One region of the Streptomyces sp. NPDC013457 genome, then DNA from elsewhere that is predicted to be linked to it. Evidence: riboswitches for the same ligand, from Rfam matches in the RefSeq annotation. Region 1 holds a riboswitch; each other region holds the start of a gene.
The links. A riboswitch is a leader RNA that binds a small molecule or an ion and turns the genes downstream of it on or off. The one in region 1 is predicted to bind cobalamin.

Region 1 (4,551 bases):
CGACTGGTCGAGGAACGGCGTACGGGCCGCCGCCATGTCGATCAGACCGCGCTGCGGGATCTCCCACGCCGTCCGGTACAGCTCGCGCACCTCGGCCGGGACCCAGGTGAAGCCGGCCACCGAGCCGTTGGACTCGCGCAGCGCCTCACGGGTCTGCGCGTCCCACACGCCGAGCCTCTTCAGCTCCTCCACCAGGTACGAGTTGACCTGGAGGAACTCGCCCGAGAGCGTCTCGCGCTTGAACAGGTTGGAGACCTGCGGCTCGATGCACTCGTACACGCCCGCGATCGAGGCGATCGTCGCCGTCGGCGCGATGGCGAGCAGCAGGCTGTTGCGCATGCCGACCGCGGCGATCCGCTCGCGCAGCGCCGCCCAGCGCTCGGGCCAGTTGAGCTCCACGTCGTAGTGGTCGGGGTGCAGGACACCGCGGGCCGCGCGGGTCTTGTCCCAGGCCGGCAGCGGCCCGTTCCGCTCGGCGAGGTCGGCGGACGCCTCGTACGCGGCGAGCATGATCCGCTCGGCGATACGGGTCGACAGCGCGCGAGCCTCGGCGGAGTCGAAGGGCAGCTTGAGCTGGAAGAAGACGTCCTGGAGGCCCATCGCGCCCAGGCCGACCGGGCGCCAGCGGGCGTTGGAGCGGCCCGCCTGCTCGGTCGGGTAGAAGTTGATGTCGACGACCCGGTCGAGGAAGGTGACGGCCGTACGGACGGTCGCGTCGAGCCGCTCCCAGTCGATGTCCGAACCGACCACGAACGCACCGAGGTTGACCGAGCCCAGGTTGCAGACGGCCGTCTCGCCGTCGTCCGTGACCTCCAGGATCTCCGTGCAGAGATTGGAGGAGTGGACGGTGTGGCCCGGCTCGGCGGTCTGGTTGGCCGTACGGTTCGAGGCGTCCTTGAACGTCATCCAGCCGTTGCCGGTCTGGGCCAGGGTCCGCATCATCCGGCCGTACAGGTCACGGGCCGGCATGGTCTTGCGGGCCAGGCCCTTCGCCTCGGCGGCGCGGTACGCCGCGTCGAACTCCTCGCCCCACAGGTCCACCAGCTCGGGCACGTCCGCCGGGGAGAAGAGCGACCAGTCGGCGTCCGCGTTGACCCGGCGCATGAACTCGTCCGGGATCCAGTGCGCCAGGTTCAGGTTGTGCGTACGCCGGGCGTCCTCACCGGTGTTGTCACGGAGCTCCAGGAACTCCTCGATGTCCGCGTGCCAGGTCTCCAGGTAGACCGCGGCCGCGCCCTTGCGCCGTCCGCCCTGGTTCACGGCCGCCACCGAGGCGTCCAGCGTCTTCAGGAACGGCACGATGCCGTTGGAGTGCCCGTTGGTGCCGCGGATCAGCGAACCGCGGGCGCGGATGCGGGAGTACGACAGGCCGATGCCGCCCGCGTGCTTCGAGAGCCGCGCGACCTGGTGGTACCGGTCGTAGATGGAGTCCAGCTCGTCCAGCGGGGAGTCGAGGAGGTAGCAGGACGACATCTGCGGGTGGCGGGTGCCGGAGTTGAAGAGCGTGGGGGAGGAGGGCAGGTAGTCGAGCCGGCTCATCAGCCCGTACAGCGCGGCGACCTCGTCGAGCGCGCGGGTGGAGTCGTCCTCGGCGAGGCCGCAGGCGACGCGCAGCATGAAGTGCTGCGGGGTCTCGATCACCTGGCGGGTGATCGGGTGACGGAGCAGATAGCGCGAGTAGAGGGTCCGCAGACCGAAGTAGCCGAAGCGGTCGTCCGCGTCCGCGTCGATGAGCGCGTCGAGCCGCTCGGAGTGCCGCCGGACGAACTCGGCCGTACGGTCGGCGATCAGGCCCTCGCGGTGACCGACGGTGACGGACGCCGAGAAGGTGACCGAGCCCTGCGAGGCCGCCTCGTCGGCGATCGTGATCGTGAGCAGCCGGGCGGCGAGCCGCGAGTACGCCGGGTCCTCGGCGATCAGACCCGCCGCCGCCTCCGTGGCCAGCTCGCGCAGCTCCGCCTCGTCCGAACCGGCGTTGCGGCCGCGCAGCGCGGCGGCGGCGACCTTGCCGGGGTCGGTGTCGGTGAGGTCGGCGGTGAGGTCGGTCAGGGTCCGCAGAAGCACGGTCCCGGGTCCGTCGCTCTCGTTGCCGTCGCTCTCGATCGCTGCGGCCGGATCGGCGGGCGCGATGGTCACGTGGGGCTCTCCCTCGCTCGGCTCGGGGCCGGCGGAGGGAGGCGGGCGGCGGCCGCACCCGTGGACAGGGGAGGGCCGCGCCACGGCCCACTCCGCGAGGCCCGGACGTCTGTGGCACCCGGAACGGAAGGACCGGGCGCGCCGTCCGCAGGTCTTCGGACTCGGTCCGCGTGCGCAAGCATGCAGAAACCACACCGTTGCGGGACAGTTCCGGATTTCCACCGGATTCCCCTGTGAGGACAGCGAGCATGAGCATACATGTGGGGGGCGCTCCTCGAAGCACCCCCCACATGTTGTGTCGTTGGGGAGTCAGAGCTCCAGGGCATAGGTGAGCAGGGGGTCCATGTCGGGCACGGGTGTCCAGTCCCGGCCGGGCGTGCGGACGAAGCCCATCCGCTCGTATATCCGGTGCGCCGAGGCCATCCGGGGCTGCGTCGAGAGCACCACGCGACGGCATCCCCCGGTCTCCCGCGCCCGCTCCACACACGCCCGTACGAGCGCCTCGCCGACGCCCCGGCCCCGCGCCTCCTTCGCCACGGCGAGCATCCGGAACTCGGCCTCGCCCTCACCCGCGATGTCGGCCCACTCCTCGCCGCCCCGGGCGAAGGTCACCCCGCCGAGCACGGTGCCCGAGCGGTCCACCGCCACCAGCACCTCCGCCTCCGCGACCCGCCGGGGCACGTCCCGCAGCAGGTGGAGGTAGTCGTCCTCCTCGCCGAAGTCGAGGTGTCCGTCGTCGAGGTAGGCGCGCGCGGTGATGTCGCCGAGGGCCTCGTGCTCCTCGGGCCGTACCGCCCTGATGGTGAAGTCCATGGAGGGCAGTCTGCCTCGGGGGTACGGCGAAGGGCCCGGGGATTTCCTCGCGGAGACCCCGGGCCCTTCGCCGTACCGGAACGGTCAGTGACCGGCGCCGACCTTGGGCAGCGGCTTCACGCCCGCGTCGCCCGCGTCCGCCGTGTAGTCCGACGGAGAGGTCTCGTCGACGCCCTCGGGCGCCTTCACGGCCTTCAGGACGAAGGTCAGGACGACGGTGACGATCACGTTGATCACGAAGGCGGTGAGACCGATGTAGCCGATCTCGCCGATGCCCGGAATCTCGGCGGACGAGCCGCCGAAGTGCTTCTGGGTCGGGCTCGCCACGCCGTACGCCGCCGCCGTGCCGTAGACCATGCCGACGGCCCAGCCGGCGAGCAGTGCCCAGCGGTGGAACCAGCGGGTGAACAGACCGCCGACCAGCGCGGGGAGGGTCTGCAGGATCCAGATGCCGCCGAGCAGCTGGAAGTTGATCGCGACCGTCTTGTCCATGGTGAGGACGAAGGCGAGCGCGCCGACCTTGACGAGCAGCGACACCAGCTTGGAGACCTTGGTCTCCTGCTCGGGCGTGGCGTCCGGCTTCAGGAAGTCCTTGTAGATGTTGCGGGTGAAGAGGTTGGCGGCGGCGATCGACATGATCGCGGCCGGCACCAGCGCGCCGATGCCGATGGCGGCGAAGGCGACGCCCGCGAACCAGTCCGGGAACATGTTCTCGAAGAGCTGCGGGATCGCGAGCTGGCCGTTGGAGACCTTGACCCCGGCGGCGATCGCCATGAAGCCGAGCAGGGCCAGCAGGCCCAGCATCAGCGAGTAGAGCGGCAGGATCGTGGTGTTGCGGCGGATCACGTCACGGCTGCGCGAGGAGAGCGTCGCCGTGATCGAGTGCGGGTACATGAAGAGCGCGAGCGCCGAGCCGAGCGCCAGCGTCGCGTAGCCCCACTGGCCCATCTCGCCGGGCACCAGCGCACCGCGCGGCTTGTCGGTCGCCGGGTTGATCGTCGCGTACGCCTCGCCGGCCTTGGCGAAGATCTCGTCGAAGCCGCCGAGCTTGATCGGGATGTAGATGATCGCCACCGCGATGACGATGTAGATCAGGGTGTCCTTGACGAAGGCGATGAGCGCCGGGGCGCGCAGACCCGAGGAGTACGTGTACGCCGCGAGGACGCCGAAGGCGATGAGCAGCGGCAGGTCCTTGACGAACCAGTGCGTGGTCTCGCCGCCGCCCACGCCCATCACGTCCAGGACGGCCTGGATGCCGACGAGCTGGAGCGCGATGTACGGCATGGTCGCGAGGATGCCGGTGACGGCGACCGCGAGCGAGAGGCCCTTGGAGCCGAAGCGGCCGCGGACGAAGTCCGAGGTCGTCACGTACCCGTGCTTGTGCGACACCGACCAGAGGCGCGGCAGGAAGGTGAAGATCAGCGGGTAGACCAGGATCGTGTACGGCACGGCGAAGAAGCCGGCCGCGCCCGCCGCGTAGATCGCCGCGGGGACGGCGACGAAGGTGTACGCGGTGTAGAGGTCGCCGCCGAGGAGGAACCAGGTCACCCAGGTGCCGAACGAGCGGCCGCCGAGGCCCCATTCGTCGAGGCTGTTCTCGTT
Region 2 (4,551 bases), on a different contig from region 1:
CACCGCCAAGGACAGCTACCTCGCCGAGGGGCTCACGGCCGCGTCCGGCTCCCCGGCGTTCGAGCACCTCGTCGCCCAGCACGACGCCTTCGCCATCGAGCGCCTGCGCGCCGGCGGCGCGATCCTGATCGGCCTGACCAACATGCCGCCGATGGCGAACGGCGGGATGCAGCGCGGCGTGTACGGCCGCGCGGAGAGCCCGTACAGCGCCGACTGGCTCACCAGCGCCTACGGCTCCGGCTCCTCCAACGGCTCCGGCACGGCGACGGCGGCCTCCTTCGGCGCGTTCGGCCTCGGCGAGGAGACCTGGTCCTCGGGCCGTGCCCCCGCCTCCAACAACGCGCTGTGCGCCTACACCCCCAGCCGCGGCGTGATCTCGGTCCGTGGCAACTGGCCGCTCGTGCCGACCATGGACGTCGTGGTCCCGCACACCCGCACCATGGCCGACCTGCTCGAGGTGCTCGACGTCGTCGTCGCCGACGACCCGCACACCCGCGGGGACCTGTGGCGCGCACAGCCGTGGGTGGCACTGCCCTCGCCGTCCCAGATACGCCCCGCCTCCTACCCGGCCCTCACCCCCGCCGACGCCCGGGCCGCATGCGACGCGCTCGCCGGCAAGCGGGTCGGCGTGCCCCGGATGTACATCAACGCCGACCCCGACGCCGGAACGAACCCCGACGGAGGCATCGGCGGCCAGACCGGACAGCGCATCGACACCCGCCCCTCGGTGATCACCCTGTGGGAAGCCGCCCGCCGCGACCTCGAGGCCGCCGGCGCCGAGGTCGTCGAGGTCGACTTCCCCGTGGTGTCCCACTACGAGTCCGACCGCCCCGGGGCGCCCTCGCTGCTCACCCGCGGACTGGTCAGCCGCGAGTACCTCACCTTCGAGATCGAGGACCTGTCCGCCTGGGCCTGGGACGACTTCCTGCGCGCCAACGGCGACCCGGCGCTCTCCACCCTGGCCGACGTCGACGGCGACCGCATCTGGCCCAAGCAGGAGGGCGAACTGCCCGACCGGTACGACGGCTTCGACGACACGATCGGCGACTACCCCCGCTTCGTGCGCGAGCGCCCGTACGCGTCCCTCGCCGACATGCCGCTCCTCGAGCAGGGGCTGCGCGGACTGGAGGAGACGCGCCGCGTCGACCTGGAGCTGTGGATGGACGGACTGGGCCTGGACGCGGTGGTCTTCCCCGCGGTGGCCGACGTGGGCCCCGCGGACATGGACGTCGACGCGGCGTCCGCCGACCTCGGCTGGCGCAACGGCGTCTGGGTCGCCAACGGCAACCTGGTCCCCCGCCACCTCGGCATCCCGACCGTCACCGTGCCCATGGGCACCATGACGGACACCGGCATGCCCGTCGGGCTGACCTTCGCGGGCCGCGCCTACGACGACAACGCCCTGCTGGCCCTCGCCGCGGCCTTCGAGAAGACCGGCGACCGGCGCACGGCGCCGCCGCGCACGCCGCGCCTGACCGCGCAGTTGACCTGACGCGCCGAGGAGGGGGCGTGGCCTGGGGCCACGCCCTCGCCGGAGGGCGTGACGTCCCTGCCGTACGCTGGCCGGGCAGCTGGTTCGCCCCGTCCGCCAGGCGGGATGCGTCGTAAGAGGGAACCCGGTGGGAATCCGGGACTGCCCCGCAGCGGTGAGCGGGAACGACCGCCGTCATGAGCACTGGGTCCGGGACGGGCCTGGGAAGCGACGGTCAGTAGGAGTCCTCCGCGAGGAGGGCGTGCCCGCGAGTCCGAAGACCTGCCGGCTGCCCGCGCGCCGTGTCCCCGGCGCGGGGAACTGCCCTGCCGCGACTCGCGAAGGAGAGTTGACGTGGCCGATCGCACCGTCACCAGCCCTGCCCGTACGAAGACCCCGGACGACTCCCGGGTGGTCCTCGCTCACATCATGAGCGACCACGACACCAATCTGTACGGCACCATCCACGGCGGCGTGATGATGAAGCTCATCGACGACGCCGCCGCGGCCGCCGCCGGGCGGCATGCCGACGGGCCCGCCGTCACCGTGTCCGTCGACCGGATGACCTTCCTCGCGCCGGTACGGGCCGGGGACCTGCTCAGCGTGGAAGCCGGACTGGAACGCGCGGGCCGGACGTCCATGACCGTCGGCGTCCGCGTCACGGCCGAGCGCTGGAACAGCTCCGGCCCCACCACCGAGGTCGCCACCGGACTCCTCACCTTCGTCGCGATCGATGCCGACGGGACCCCGCGCCCCGTGCCCGCGCTCGACGCGGAGCTCCCCGGCCGGTCCTGACGCGCGGCGCCGCGGTCGCCTGTCCGGTCGTGGTCGTGGGTCCGCTCCGGTCGGTTCACGTCGGTCGGGCGCCAGGGCCGGACGGGTCGAAGTCGCTTCGCTACGGGTGCAGTTCGAACACCAGGTGCGGGGAGAGGGCGCGCAGGAAGTCGGCGGCGTCGAAGATCTCGCCCGCGGCGGCGACGCCGACGGTGCGGGTGCGGCCGGTGAGCACGCGTTCGAGGGCTTCGACGACGAGGGGCGCCGTGACGGCGTAGATGTCCTGTCCGTGGGCCACCGCGCGGCGCTCGGCGCCGCCGAGCCGTACGACCGCGTCGACGAGGAAGGTCTGGTCGGACCGCCCGCTCTCGTCGGCGGCGGCCGGCGCCGGTGTGCCGGGGGCCGCGATGTCCTGGACGGCGTTGGCCGTCATGTAGGTCGTGACCTCCGGGACGGAGAGGTGGGTGGGCACGGTCACGACGTCGGCCATCGTGAACTCCCCGATCACGGGCCGGGGGCCCATCGGCTGCGGGAAGGGCCAGGTGAGGGTGGGCGGGGCGTCGGTGCGGTACTCCCACTGACCGCCGGTGTAGCGCAGGCGTCGCTCACCGCGCCGCTCCCGGGAGACCGCGCCCGAGAGCCGCGTCCCCGCGGTGGGGTGCCAGCTGCTCAGGCCGTAGGCGATGTGCACCTCGTCGGCCTCGCTCCAGTCGCTCATGGCGGCGGTGGCGAGCAGGTCGCCGAGGCCGCCGAAGAAGGCCATCGCGGGAACGACCACCGCGCCGGCGTCGCGCGCCCGGTCGGCGTAGTGGGCGAAGGTGTCGATGTTGGCCTCCAGCTCGGCGGCCACGTCCAGGTACGGGATGCCGGCCCGGAGGGCCGCCTCGATCACGGGGGCGGTCGTCGAGGCGAAGGGCCCGGCGCAGTTGACGACGGCGGCCGTACCGGCCAGCGCGCGGTCGAGCGATTCCGGGTCGTCCACCGTCGCGGGGCGTGCGTCCAGACCGGACTCGTCCGCCAGCGTCTTGAGCCTGCCCGTGTCACGGCCGGACAGCACGGGGACGAAGCCCCGCTCCACCAGCTCCGCCACCACGAAACGACCTGTGTGCCCGTACGCGCCGAACACCGCCACCAGCTGCCCCGATCCCATGAACCCGCTCCTCCGCGCCGAGTGCCGTGCCGCGGATCCGTGTGATCCGCCGCGCTCCGTCATGAGGATCCTTGCGCGGAGCGGGCCTTCACACGAGTGTCTGGAACGACATGACCCGTACACTTCCGGACGTGACCACCGTTGCCCTGGCCCTCACCGACGGCATGCTCCACTTCGAACTGTCCCTGGCGATCGAGGTCTTCGGTGCCGATCTGACCCACATCGTCGACCCCTGGTACGACGTCGCGCTCTGCGGACCGAGCGCCGTCCGGGTCGGCCGGTTCCGGCTGGATCCCGACCACGGGCTCGACCACCTCACGCGAGCCGACACCGTGATCGTCCCCGGCTGGGCCGACGTCGACCAGGACCCGCCGGCCGAGCTGGTCGACGCCGTGCGAGCGGCCCACGAGGCGGGCGCCCGTGTGGCCTCACTGTGCACGGGCGCCTTCGTCCTCGCCGCCGCCGGCCTCCTGGACGACCGGGTCGCGACCACGCACTGGGCGCACACCGAGGAGCTGATCAGACGCCACCCCCAGGTCACGGTGGATCCCGACGTCCTCTACGTGGACAACGGCAGCGTGCTCACCTCCGCAGGCAAGGCCGCCGCCATGGACCTGTGTCTGCACCTGGTACGCCTCGACCACGGCTCGGCCGTCGCCAACACGATCGCCCGGCGCCTGGTCGTCCCTCCGCACCGTGACGGGGGCCAGGCCCAGTTCGTGACCACTCCCGTACCCGCCCCCGGCAACCACCCGCTGGCCGGCCTGCTCCCCTGGGTGCTGCAGCGCCTCGACCGGGCACTCACCGTGGAGGACCTGGCCCGTCAGGCCGGGATGAGCTCGCGGCACCTGGGCCGCCATTTCAAAGCGGTCACCGGCACCACTCCCCTGCAGTGGCTGCTCACGCAACGCATCCGGCATGCGCAGGAGTTGCTGGAGACCACCGACGACACCGTCGACACGATCGCGACGGCGACCGGCATGGGTACCGCCACCACCCTGCGCCGCCATTTCGCCCGGACGGTCGGCGTCCCGCCGGACACCTACCGCCGCACGTTCCGCACCCGGACCCGCGACGCCCGACGGCAGATCCGCAACTCATAGCCAGGAGTGAGCCCCGCCGTCGCCGCGGTGACGTGCCGTCAGTACTCTTCCCG
Region 3 (4,551 bases), on a different contig from region 1:
GGCAGCCACTCCAGGTTGCCGTGCTTGCCGAGGTGGACCATCGCGTCCGCCCCGAAGCCGCCGTCCTCGGTGCGCGCCGCGATCCAGCGGTAGGCGGCCAGGTAGTGGTGGGACGGCGGGAGATCGGGGTCGTGGTAGATCGCGATCGGGTTCTCGCCGAAGCCGCGCGGCGGCTGGATGAGGACGAGGAGGTTCCCGCGCCGCAGGGCGGCGAGGACGATGTCGCCCTCGGGGTTCCGGGACCGGTCGAGGAACATCTCCCCGGGCGCCGGGCCCCAGTGCTCCTCGACGGCCTCGCGCAGCTCGGCCGGGAGGGTCGCGTACCAGCGGCGGTAGTCGGCGGCCGGGATGCGGACGGGGTTCTTCGCCAGCTGCTCCTCGGTCAGCCAGTCCTGGTCGTGGCCGCCCGCCTCGATCAGGGCGTAGATCAGCTCGTCGCCGTCCCCGGAGACCAGCCCGGGGATCTCCTCGACCGGGCCGAAGTCGTACCCCTCCGCACGCAGGCGCCGCAGGAGCGCGACGGCGGAGGCGGGGGTGTCGAGGCCGACCGCGTTGCCGATCCGGGAGTGCTTGGTCGGGTACGCGGAGAGGACCAGCGCGATCCTCTTCTCGGCGTTCGGGATGTGCCGCAGGCGGGCGTGGCGCACCGCGATCCCGGCGACGCGAGCGGCGCGCTCGGTGTCGGCGACGTACGCCGGAAGTCCGTCCTCGTCGATCTCCTTGAAGGAGAACGGGACGGTGATGAGCCGGCCGTCGAACTCGGGCACGGCGACCTGGCTCGCGGCGTCCAGCGGGGAGAGGCCCTCGTCGTTCTCCTCCCAGGCGGCGCGCGAGCCGGTGAGGCAGAGCGCCTGCAGGATCGGCACGTCGAGGGCGGCGAGCGCGCCCGCGTCCCAGGCGTCCTCGTCCCCGCCCGCCTGCGCCTCGGCGGGCTTGGTGCCGCCGGCAGCGAGGACGGTGGTGACGATCGCGTCGGCCGTACGAAGGGTGTCGAGCAGCTCCGGCTCGGGGGCGCGCAGGGAGGCGACGTACAGCGGCAGGGCCCGGGCGCCCGCGTCCTCGACCGCCGCGCAGAGCGCGTCGACGAAGGCGGTGTTCCCGCTCATGTGGTGGGCGCGGTAGTAGAGCACGGCGACGGTCGGGCCGTCGGTGGCGCGCGCCTCCCGCTCCAGCGGGCCCCAGGTGGGCGCGGCGGCGGGGGCGTCGAAGCCGTGACCGGTGAGCAGCACGGTGTCGGAGAGGAACCGGGCCAGCTGCTCCAGGTTGGCCGGACCGCCGTGCGCGAGGTAGGCGTGGGCCTCGGTGGCGACGCCCACGGGGACGGTGGAGGCCTCCATCAGCTGGGCGTCGGGAGCCTGTTCCCCGGAGAGCACGACCAGCGGCTTCTCCGTCGCCCGCAGGGCGTCCAGGCCGTCCTCCCAGGCGCGCAGACCGCCGAGGAGGCGTACGAGAACGAGGTCGGCGCCGTCCAGGAGCCCGGGCAGGTCGTCCAGGGCGAGGCGGGAGGGGTTGGCGAACCGGTACGCGACGGGGCCGCCGGCCGCGCGGGCGCTGAGCAGGTCGGTGTCGGAGTGCGACAGCAACAGAATTCGCATGCGTGCGCAGGCCTTCCTCGGGGTTGTCCGCGCCCCGGGTGGTCGTGTGGACGGCAGGAGTTCCTGACTCACCCGGCCCCTTCCGGGGCCCGGCTCACAGTGGCGGGACCGCGCCGGATTCTCACCGGGCTTCCTCCCCGGGGTCCTGGGACCCCATGCCGATCTGCATAGTAGATCGTGCGCTCGGCGGCCCGGGGGGTCACCCGGATTCACGTGGGTATGCTCGCCGCCATGCCGCCCACCACGCCCCCTGCGCCCAACCAGGGCGAACCTCTCATACGGGACCGTGGCGACGCCTGCCCCGGGGCGCTCCGACTGCACCCCGCCGACGACGGCCGCCTGGCCCGACTGCGCCTGCCCGCCGGATTGTTGACGTCTCGTCAGGTCGAGGTCCTGGCGTCGGCGGCGGAGTCCCTGGGCGACGGACGGGTGACGGTCACGTCCCGGGGGAACGTGGAGCTGCGGGGGCTCGGCGAAGGCTGCGGCGCGGAACTGGCGGACCGCCTGGCGGAGGCGGGCCTTCTCCCCTCGACCACCCACGAACGGGTCCGCAACATCGTCGCCTCCCCGGCGGCCGGACTGGACGGACTCGGCCACGCGGACGCCCAGTTGTGGGCCCGCGAGCTGGACGCGCTGCTGTGCGCGACCCCCTGGGCGGCGGCCCTCTCGGGCCGCTTCCTCTTCGCCCTGGACGACGGCCGCGGCGACGTGGCGGGGCTCGGCGCGGATGTGACCTTGATCGCAGGAGGCGCCCGGCCGGACACCGACCGGGGGTCGGGCGGGAGCCCGTCGGGCGGCGGAGCCAGGACGGGCGGGAGCGCATCGTCCGGCGACACCGGAGCCAGGACGGGCGGGAGCCCGTTGCCCGCCGGATCCACGGCGAGCGGCTGCGTCGGCCCGGCGCTGCGCGCCGGCGACGCCCTGCTGTGCGTCGGCGGACAGACGTTCCGCGTCGCAGGCGCCGACGCGCCGCGAGCGGCGCTCGCCGCGGCCGACGCGTTCCTGCGCGCCGCACAGAACGCCGGAAACGGCGCGTGGCGCGTGAAGGAACTGCCGCGCTCCGGGGCGCCGGAAGCGGAAGCCACCGACGACGCCGGCCCGAACGGGCTGCCAAGCGTCGGGCCGACGGGCGCCCCCGGCGCCGGGGAGGCCGGCCCAGGCGCCCCCGGGGCCGGAGAGGCCGGCGCGCCGAACGCCGGGACCGGCCTCCTCGACCTCGCCGCCGCGCTCGCGCGGGCCGGGGTCGACGCCCGCCCCGTCACCCCCGCACCGCCGCTGCCGCACCGCGCGCCGCCCGTGCCCGGGGCACTCGGCGGGCGCGCGCTGCACGTGCTCGCGCCCCTCGGGCGGCTGACCGCCGCCCAGCTGCGGGCGCTGCTGCCCGCCGACGAGGTACGGCTCACACCCTGGCGTGGCGCCGTCGTCGTCGGGGCCTCCCACGAGCGGCTGCCGGAGCTCGACGCGGCCGGCCTCATCACCCGACCCGCCGACCCCTGGGCCGGCGTCGGCGCCTGCACCGGGCGCCCCGGCTGCGCCAAGTCCCTCGCGGACGTGCGCGCCGACGCCACCCCCGGCCGCGGCGGTCTCCCCGTCCACTTCTCCGGGTGCGAGCGGCGGTGCGGCCACCCGCAGGGCCGCGCCTGGGTCGACGTCGTCGCCACCGCCGACGGCCACTACCTCGTGGACGGCCGCGCCACCCCCCGTACAGACCTTCCCCACGCCGTCGCGGCGGCCCGCACCCCAACGAGATGAGCGAGAGCAACAGGATGTTCGACTACGAGAAGGACGGCGCGGAGATCTACCGCCAGTCCTTTGCCACGATCCGCGCCGAAGCGGATCTGGCGGGTCTGCCCGCCGACGTCAGCCAGGTCGCGGTGCGCATGATCCACGCCTGCGGCATGGTCGACCTCGTCCGCGACCTCGCGTACTCGCCCGAGGTCGTCTCCCGCGCCCGCGCCGCCCTGCGCGCCGGCGCGCCCATCCTCTGCGACGCGCAGATGGTCGCCAGCGGCGTCACCCGCAAGCGGCTGCCCGCCGACAACGACGTGGTGTGCACGCTCTCCGACCCGTCCGTGCCCGCGCTCGCCGCCGAGCTCGGCACGACCCGCAGCGCCGCCGCGCTCGAACTCTGGCGCGACCGCCTCGAAGGCTCGGTCGTCGCCATCGGCAACGCCCCCACCGCCCTCTTCCGCCTCCTGGAGATGATCGAGAAGGGCGCAGGACGCCCGGCGGCCGTCCTCGGCATCCCGGTCGGCTTCATCGGCGCCGCCGAGTCCAAGGACGCGCTGGCCGACCAGACCCTGGGCCTCGACTACCTCGTCGTACGCGGCCGGCGCGGCGGCAGCGCGATGACCGCCGCCGCGATCAACGCCATCGCGACCGAAGCGGAGATCCAGGCATGAGTGCCACCACCCCCGGCAGGCTGTACGGAGTCGGTCTCGGCCCCGGCGACCCGAACCTGATGACGGTGGCCGCCGTGAAGGCGATCGCCTCCGCCGACGTGATCGCGTACCACTCCGCCCGCCACGGCCGCTCCATCGCGCGCTCGATCGCCGCCGAGCACATCCGCGAGGACCACGTCGAGGAGCGGTTGATGTACCCGCTCACGGTGGAGACCACGGACCACCCCGGCGGCTACCGGGGCGCGCTCGACGACTTCTACGAGGAGGCGGCCGCCCGCCTCGCCGCCCACCTGGACGCCGGCCGCACGGTGGCCGTGCTCGCCGAGGGCGACCCGCTCTTCTACGGCTCGTACCAGCACATGCACAAGCGCCTCGCGGACCGCTACGACACCACCGTCATCCCCGGTGTCACCTCCGTCAGCGCCGCCGCCGCCCGGCTCGGGGAGCCGCTGTGCGAGGCGGAGGAGGTCCTGACGATCATCCCCGGCACCCTGCCGGAGGACGAGCTCACGGCCCGCCTCGCGGGCACGGACTCGGCGGTCGTGATGAAGCTC
Region 4 (4,551 bases), on a different contig from region 1:
ACTTCGCGAGCGCGCGGGCCTCGCCCTGCCTGCGCCCCTTGTGCAGGCCGAAGTAGTAGGCGAGCACTCCGGCGCCGAGCGCAGCCTGCAGGGAGAAGAGCGCCGACTCGATCTCGCCGGACGGGGGTTCGTACAGTGGGGAGAACCACGGCTCGTAGTCCGGGTCGATCTCCGTGATCGCCGTCTCTGCCTCACCGTCGGCGCCGGTGAACGGCTCCTCCTTGTGGTCGCCCAGTCCCAGGACCAGCGGGAGGACGGCCAGCGCTCCGACGACGAGCAGCAGCAGTGCGTTGATCTTCGCGTTCCGGCTCATCAGGCGCTCGCCTCCGCGTTCTCGTTCTTCTTCCGGGACGGGAGCAGCACCCCGAGGCGGGTCAGGTCCGCCTTGCTGGACTGCGTGAGCAGCCGCATGACCAGCACCGTCAGCAGGCCCTCGCTGACGGCGAGCGGCAGCTGTGTGACGGCGAAGATTCCACCGAACTTGGCCAGCGCGCCGAGCACACCGCTGCCCGGGTCCGGGAACGCCAGCGCGAGCTGGACGCTGGTCACGCAGTACGTCGACAGGTCGGCGACGAACGCGCCGAAGAACACGCTCACCATGAGCGGGACGTCGAAGCGGCGAAGCAGCCAGTACGTGGCGAAACCGGCCCACGGCCCGACGATCGCCATCGAGAAGACGTTGGCACCGAGCGTGGTGAGCCCGCCGTGGGCGAGCAGCAGCGCCTGGAACAGCAGGGTGATCGTGCCCAGGACCGCCATCACCGGCGGCCGGAACAGGATCGCGCCAAGGCCCGTACCGGTCGGGTGCGAGCAACTGCCGGTCACCGACGGGATCTTGAGCGCGGACAGAACGAAGGTGAACGCACCGGACGCACCGAGCAACAGGGTGGACTCGGGGTTGGCCTTGACCTCACGGGTCAGGGCGCGGACACCGTGGACGACGAAGGGAGCGGACGCGACGCCCCAGGCGGCCGCGTGCACAGGGGGCAGATACCCCTCGGCTATATGCATGGTTGGGAGACCCTCTCCAGCACCTCGTGGATGGACAACGCACCTTGGCCGGTCTCCTGGCTGACGGGTCATGCCGCCGCGGCTCCGCCTTCCCACACCCCCGCGGTCTCCCGCGGCGGTCCAGTGGCTTCCCCGGAGGGATGGAGCCGGACTTCCCGATCACAGTGGCGAGGGCCGCACCGGTACCGCACCGGTTTCCCGTACACCAAGGCGCTGTGACATTAGTGGGTTGACCAGGTACATCACAACACGGGAGGCGTCGCGGACGGTGTGTGACGGATCTCCCGCGCGCCCCACGCACCCCTGTCGCCCCTGCGCACGCCTCCCACGCCCCCGCCTCACTCCTTCCGGTACGCGTACGCCTCCGAGGCCGCCGCCGCCACCGCGTCCAGGTCCCCGCCGGCGCTCGCCGTGACGAGCGCGGCGACGGCGCCCTCGACGAACGGGGCGTCGACGAGCCGTGAGCCGTCCGGAAGCTCGTCCTCCTCGGCGAGCAGCGCCTTGACGGTCAGGACGGCGCTGCCGAGGTCGACGAGGATGGCCACTCCGGCGCCCCCGTCGACCGCGTTCGCCGCCTCGACGATCCGCTCGGAACTCGTGCCGAGACCGCCGTCGGGCGTGCCTCCGGCCGCGGCGACGGGAGCGGTCGCCCCACCGCCCGCGAGCCCCCGGGCCAGGGCGGCGACGGCGTCGGCGACGGCCGCGCTGTGCGAGACGAGAACGATGCCCACCGTGCCCTGCCGGCCGGTCATGCGGCGGCCACCTCCGCGAGCGCGGCGATCAGCAGGGCCGACGAGGTGGCCCCGGGGTCCTGATGCCCGACGGAGCGTTCGCCCAGATAGCTCGCCCTGCCCTTGCGCGCCCGGAGCGGTACGGTCGCGAGCGCCCCGCGCTCGGCCGCGTCCCGGGCCGCGGCGAAGGAGTCGCCGAGCGCCTCGGCCGCGGGGGTGAGCGCGTCGAGCATGGTCTTGTCCCCGACCTGGGCCCCGCCGAGCTGTGCGACGGCGGCGACCCCGGCGGCCAGGGCCGCGGCCAGGTCCTCCCGTGTCACCGATGCGGCATTCCCGAGCGCCTTGCCGGTCCGCCGCAGCAGCGTCCCGTACAGCGGCCCCGACGCACCCCCGACCGTGGAGATCAACTGCCGCCCCGCGGCCACGAGTACGGCCCCCGGAGTCTCGGGCGGATCCTTCTCCAGGATGTCCCTCACGGCGGCGAACCCCCGCTTCAGATTGGCGCCGTGGTCCGCGTCGCCGATCGCCGAGTCGAGCTCGGTGAGACGCTCCGCCTCACGGTCGACGACCGCCGCCGCCCCGGTCAGCCAGCGACGGAAGAACGCGGCGTCGAAATCGTCCGGTTCGGTCATCCCCGCTCACCGCCCCCAGCGCAGCGCCGGCGTCTGCACGGGCGCGTCCCAGAGCCGGAGCAGCTCCTCGTCGGCCTGACAGAGCGTCACCGAGCAGCCGGCCATGTCGAGCGAGGTCACGTAGTTGCCGACCAGCGTGCGGGCGACGGGCACCCCGCGCTCGGCCAGCACGCGCTGGACCTCGGCGTTGAAACCGTACAGTTCGAGCAGCGGCGTGGCGCCCATCCCGTTCACGAGGGCGAGGACGGGACCGGACGGCCGCAGGTCCTCCAGGACGGCGTCGACGGCGACGTCCGCGATCTCGCCCGAGGTCATCATGGGCCGTCGCTCCCGTCCGGGCTCCCCGTGGATGCCGATCCCCAACTCCAGCTCACCTGGCGGTAGTTCGAAAGTCGGACTGCCCTTGGCGGGTGTGGTGCAGGCGCTCAGCGCCACACCGAAACTCCGCGACCGTTCGTTCACCCGGCGGGCGACCGCCTCCACCCGCTCCAGCGGCGCACCCTCCTCGGCGGCGGCACCGGCGATCTTCTCCACGAAGAGGGTCGCCCCCGTCCCGCGCCGGCCGGCCGTGTACAGACTGTCCGTCACCGCCACGTCGTCGTCGACGAGCACCTTCGCGATCTGGATGCCCTCGTCCTCCGCGAGTTCGGCGGCCATCTCGAAGTTGAGCACGTCACCGGTGTAGTTCTTGACGACGAACAGCACCCCGGCCCCACTGTCGACCGCGGCGGCGGCGCGCACCATCTGGTCGGGGACGGGCGAGGTGAACACCTCTCCGGGGCAGGCGGCCGCCAGCATCCCGGGCCCCACGAAGCCCCCGTGCAGGGGTTCGTGCCCGGACCCGCCCCCGGACACCAGCCCCACCTTCCCGGCGACAGGCGCGTCACGCCGCAGGACGACGCGGTTCTCGACGTCGACGGTGAGTTCGGGATGCGCGGCGGCCATCCCGCGCAGGGCATCGGCGACGACGGTCTCCGGAACGTTGATCAGCATCCTCATGGGTACCTCCTGAAGCGATGACGGTCGATCCGCTGAGCCTGCTCCGTTCCGCTCGCGCCCACACGTGCCGGTCGCCGCCGCCGGCACCGCGCTACGGCGCGGGCAGCACCCGCCAAGGGTAGGCTGGGGTGCGACGGCCCCCCGTGAATGCCACGGCAACCACAGTGTGTCCGGAGGGATGGAAGAGCTTGCGGGCCGATCCTCTACCTCGTCGGGTGGACCCGTTCCCCCGGCGGGCGGCGCTTTTCGGCGAGCTGTGTCAGGTCCCCCGGACCGCGGTTCGTCGATCGCCAGAGCCGTGATGCCGGCCGAAACCCCGTAGGGCAGCCGCCCTCCCGGCATGTCCGGTTCCCTCGCCGCCCGCGCCCAATTGAGCGGCTGGTGTGACAGGTGAGCGGCCTGTGCTTAAGTCGGCCCCGATGGGGCAGTCGCACTGCAGGCCAGGCAGGGCCGCCGGTCAGGGCGATCAGCCGGCCCGACGATCGTCGATCTCGCACAGGAGGCGCAGTGGTCGTCCGGATGGGTGTCGAAGAAGAGTTCCATGTGATCGATGTCGAGAGCGGTGCGCTGACACCTCGGGCCGCCCCTGTCCTCGGACGGCTGTCCCCTGACGGGGGCGACTTCACGCGGGAACTCCAGCAGTCGGTCGTCGAGTCGAACAGCGGGGTGCACGCGCGCCTCGACGAACTCCACGCGGACCTGTGCGCCTCGCGGCGGCGGCTGAACGCTGCCGCGGCCTCGCAGGGGCTGGCGATCATGGCGGCGGGCACGGCCCCCGTCGCACGGCTCGGAGCCGTGCACCCGACCGACGAACCCCGCTACCTGACGATGGCGGACGAGTACCGCCGGCTCGCCGACGAGCAGCTGATATGCGGCGCCCAAGTACATGTCGACGTCCCCGACCGGGACACCGCCGTACGGGCCCTCTGCGCCCTGAGTCCATGGCTTCCGCCCCTCCTGGCCCTGTCCGCGAGCTCTCCCTACTGGCTCGGCTCCGACACGGGCTACGCGAGCTGGCGCACCATGCTCTGGCAGCGCTGGCCCACCTCCGGACCGGCCGGATGCTTCACCGGCGCCGCCGAGTACGACACCGCAGTGAACCAGCTGGTCGATTCCGGCGTCATCAGCGACCCCGGAATGATCTACTACGACGTCCGCCCCTCCGCGCATCTGCAGAC

Region 2: it holds a riboswitch for cobalamin, as region 1 does, so the genes downstream of both, ACF1G2_RS05450 (acyl-CoA thioesterase) here and ACF1G2_RS14300 (ribonucleoside-diphosphate reductase subunit alpha) in region 1, are expected to answer to the same signal.
Region 3: it holds a riboswitch for cobalamin, as region 1 does, so the genes downstream of both, cobN (cobaltochelatase subunit CobN) here and ACF1G2_RS14300 (ribonucleoside-diphosphate reductase subunit alpha) in region 1, are expected to answer to the same signal.
Region 4: it holds a riboswitch for cobalamin, as region 1 does, so the genes downstream of both, ACF1G2_RS18740 (energy-coupling factor ABC transporter permease) here and ACF1G2_RS14300 (ribonucleoside-diphosphate reductase subunit alpha) in region 1, are expected to answer to the same signal.

Annotation. Positions count from the first base shown of each region.
Region 1 covers NZ_JBICBL010000004.1:545,964-550,514, reverse strand. Annotated here, with positions in the region: gene ACF1G2_RS14300 (ribonucleoside-diphosphate reductase subunit alpha) at 1-2,136, opposite strand, end outside; cobalamin riboswitch at 2,265-2,399, opposite strand; gene ACF1G2_RS14295 (GNAT family N-acetyltransferase) at 2,446-2,949, opposite strand; gene mctP (monocarboxylate uptake permease MctP) at 3,034-4,551, opposite strand, start outside.
Region 2 covers NZ_JBICBL010000001.1:1,198,934-1,203,484, forward strand. Annotated here, with positions in the region: gene ACF1G2_RS05445 (amidase) at 1-1,492, shown strand, start outside; cobalamin riboswitch at 1,556-1,776, shown strand; gene ACF1G2_RS05450 (acyl-CoA thioesterase) at 1,826-2,266, shown strand; gene ACF1G2_RS05455 (saccharopine dehydrogenase family protein) at 2,367-3,395, opposite strand; gene ACF1G2_RS05460 (helix-turn-helix domain-containing protein) at 3,527-4,498, shown strand.
Region 3 covers NZ_JBICBL010000008.1:420,839-425,389, reverse strand. Annotated here, with positions in the region: gene cobN (cobaltochelatase subunit CobN) at 1-1,595, opposite strand, end outside; cobalamin riboswitch at 1,632-1,771, opposite strand; gene ACF1G2_RS23765 (cobalamin biosynthesis protein CobG) at 1,815-3,347, shown strand; gene ACF1G2_RS23760 (precorrin-8X methylmutase) at 3,362-3,997, shown strand; gene ACF1G2_RS23755 (precorrin-2 C(20)-methyltransferase) at 3,994-4,551, shown strand, end outside.
Region 4 covers NZ_JBICBL010000006.1:333,993-338,543, reverse strand. Annotated here, with positions in the region: gene ACF1G2_RS18745 (energy-coupling factor ABC transporter substrate-binding protein) at 1-313, opposite strand, end outside; gene ACF1G2_RS18740 (energy-coupling factor ABC transporter permease) at 313-1,011, opposite strand; cobalamin riboswitch at 1,040-1,264, opposite strand; gene ACF1G2_RS18735 (PTS-dependent dihydroxyacetone kinase phosphotransferase subunit DhaM) at 1,350-1,763, opposite strand; gene dhaL (dihydroxyacetone kinase subunit DhaL) at 1,760-2,374, opposite strand; gene dhaK (dihydroxyacetone kinase subunit DhaK) at 2,381-3,373, opposite strand; gene ACF1G2_RS18720 (glutamate--cysteine ligase) at 3,893-4,551, shown strand, end outside.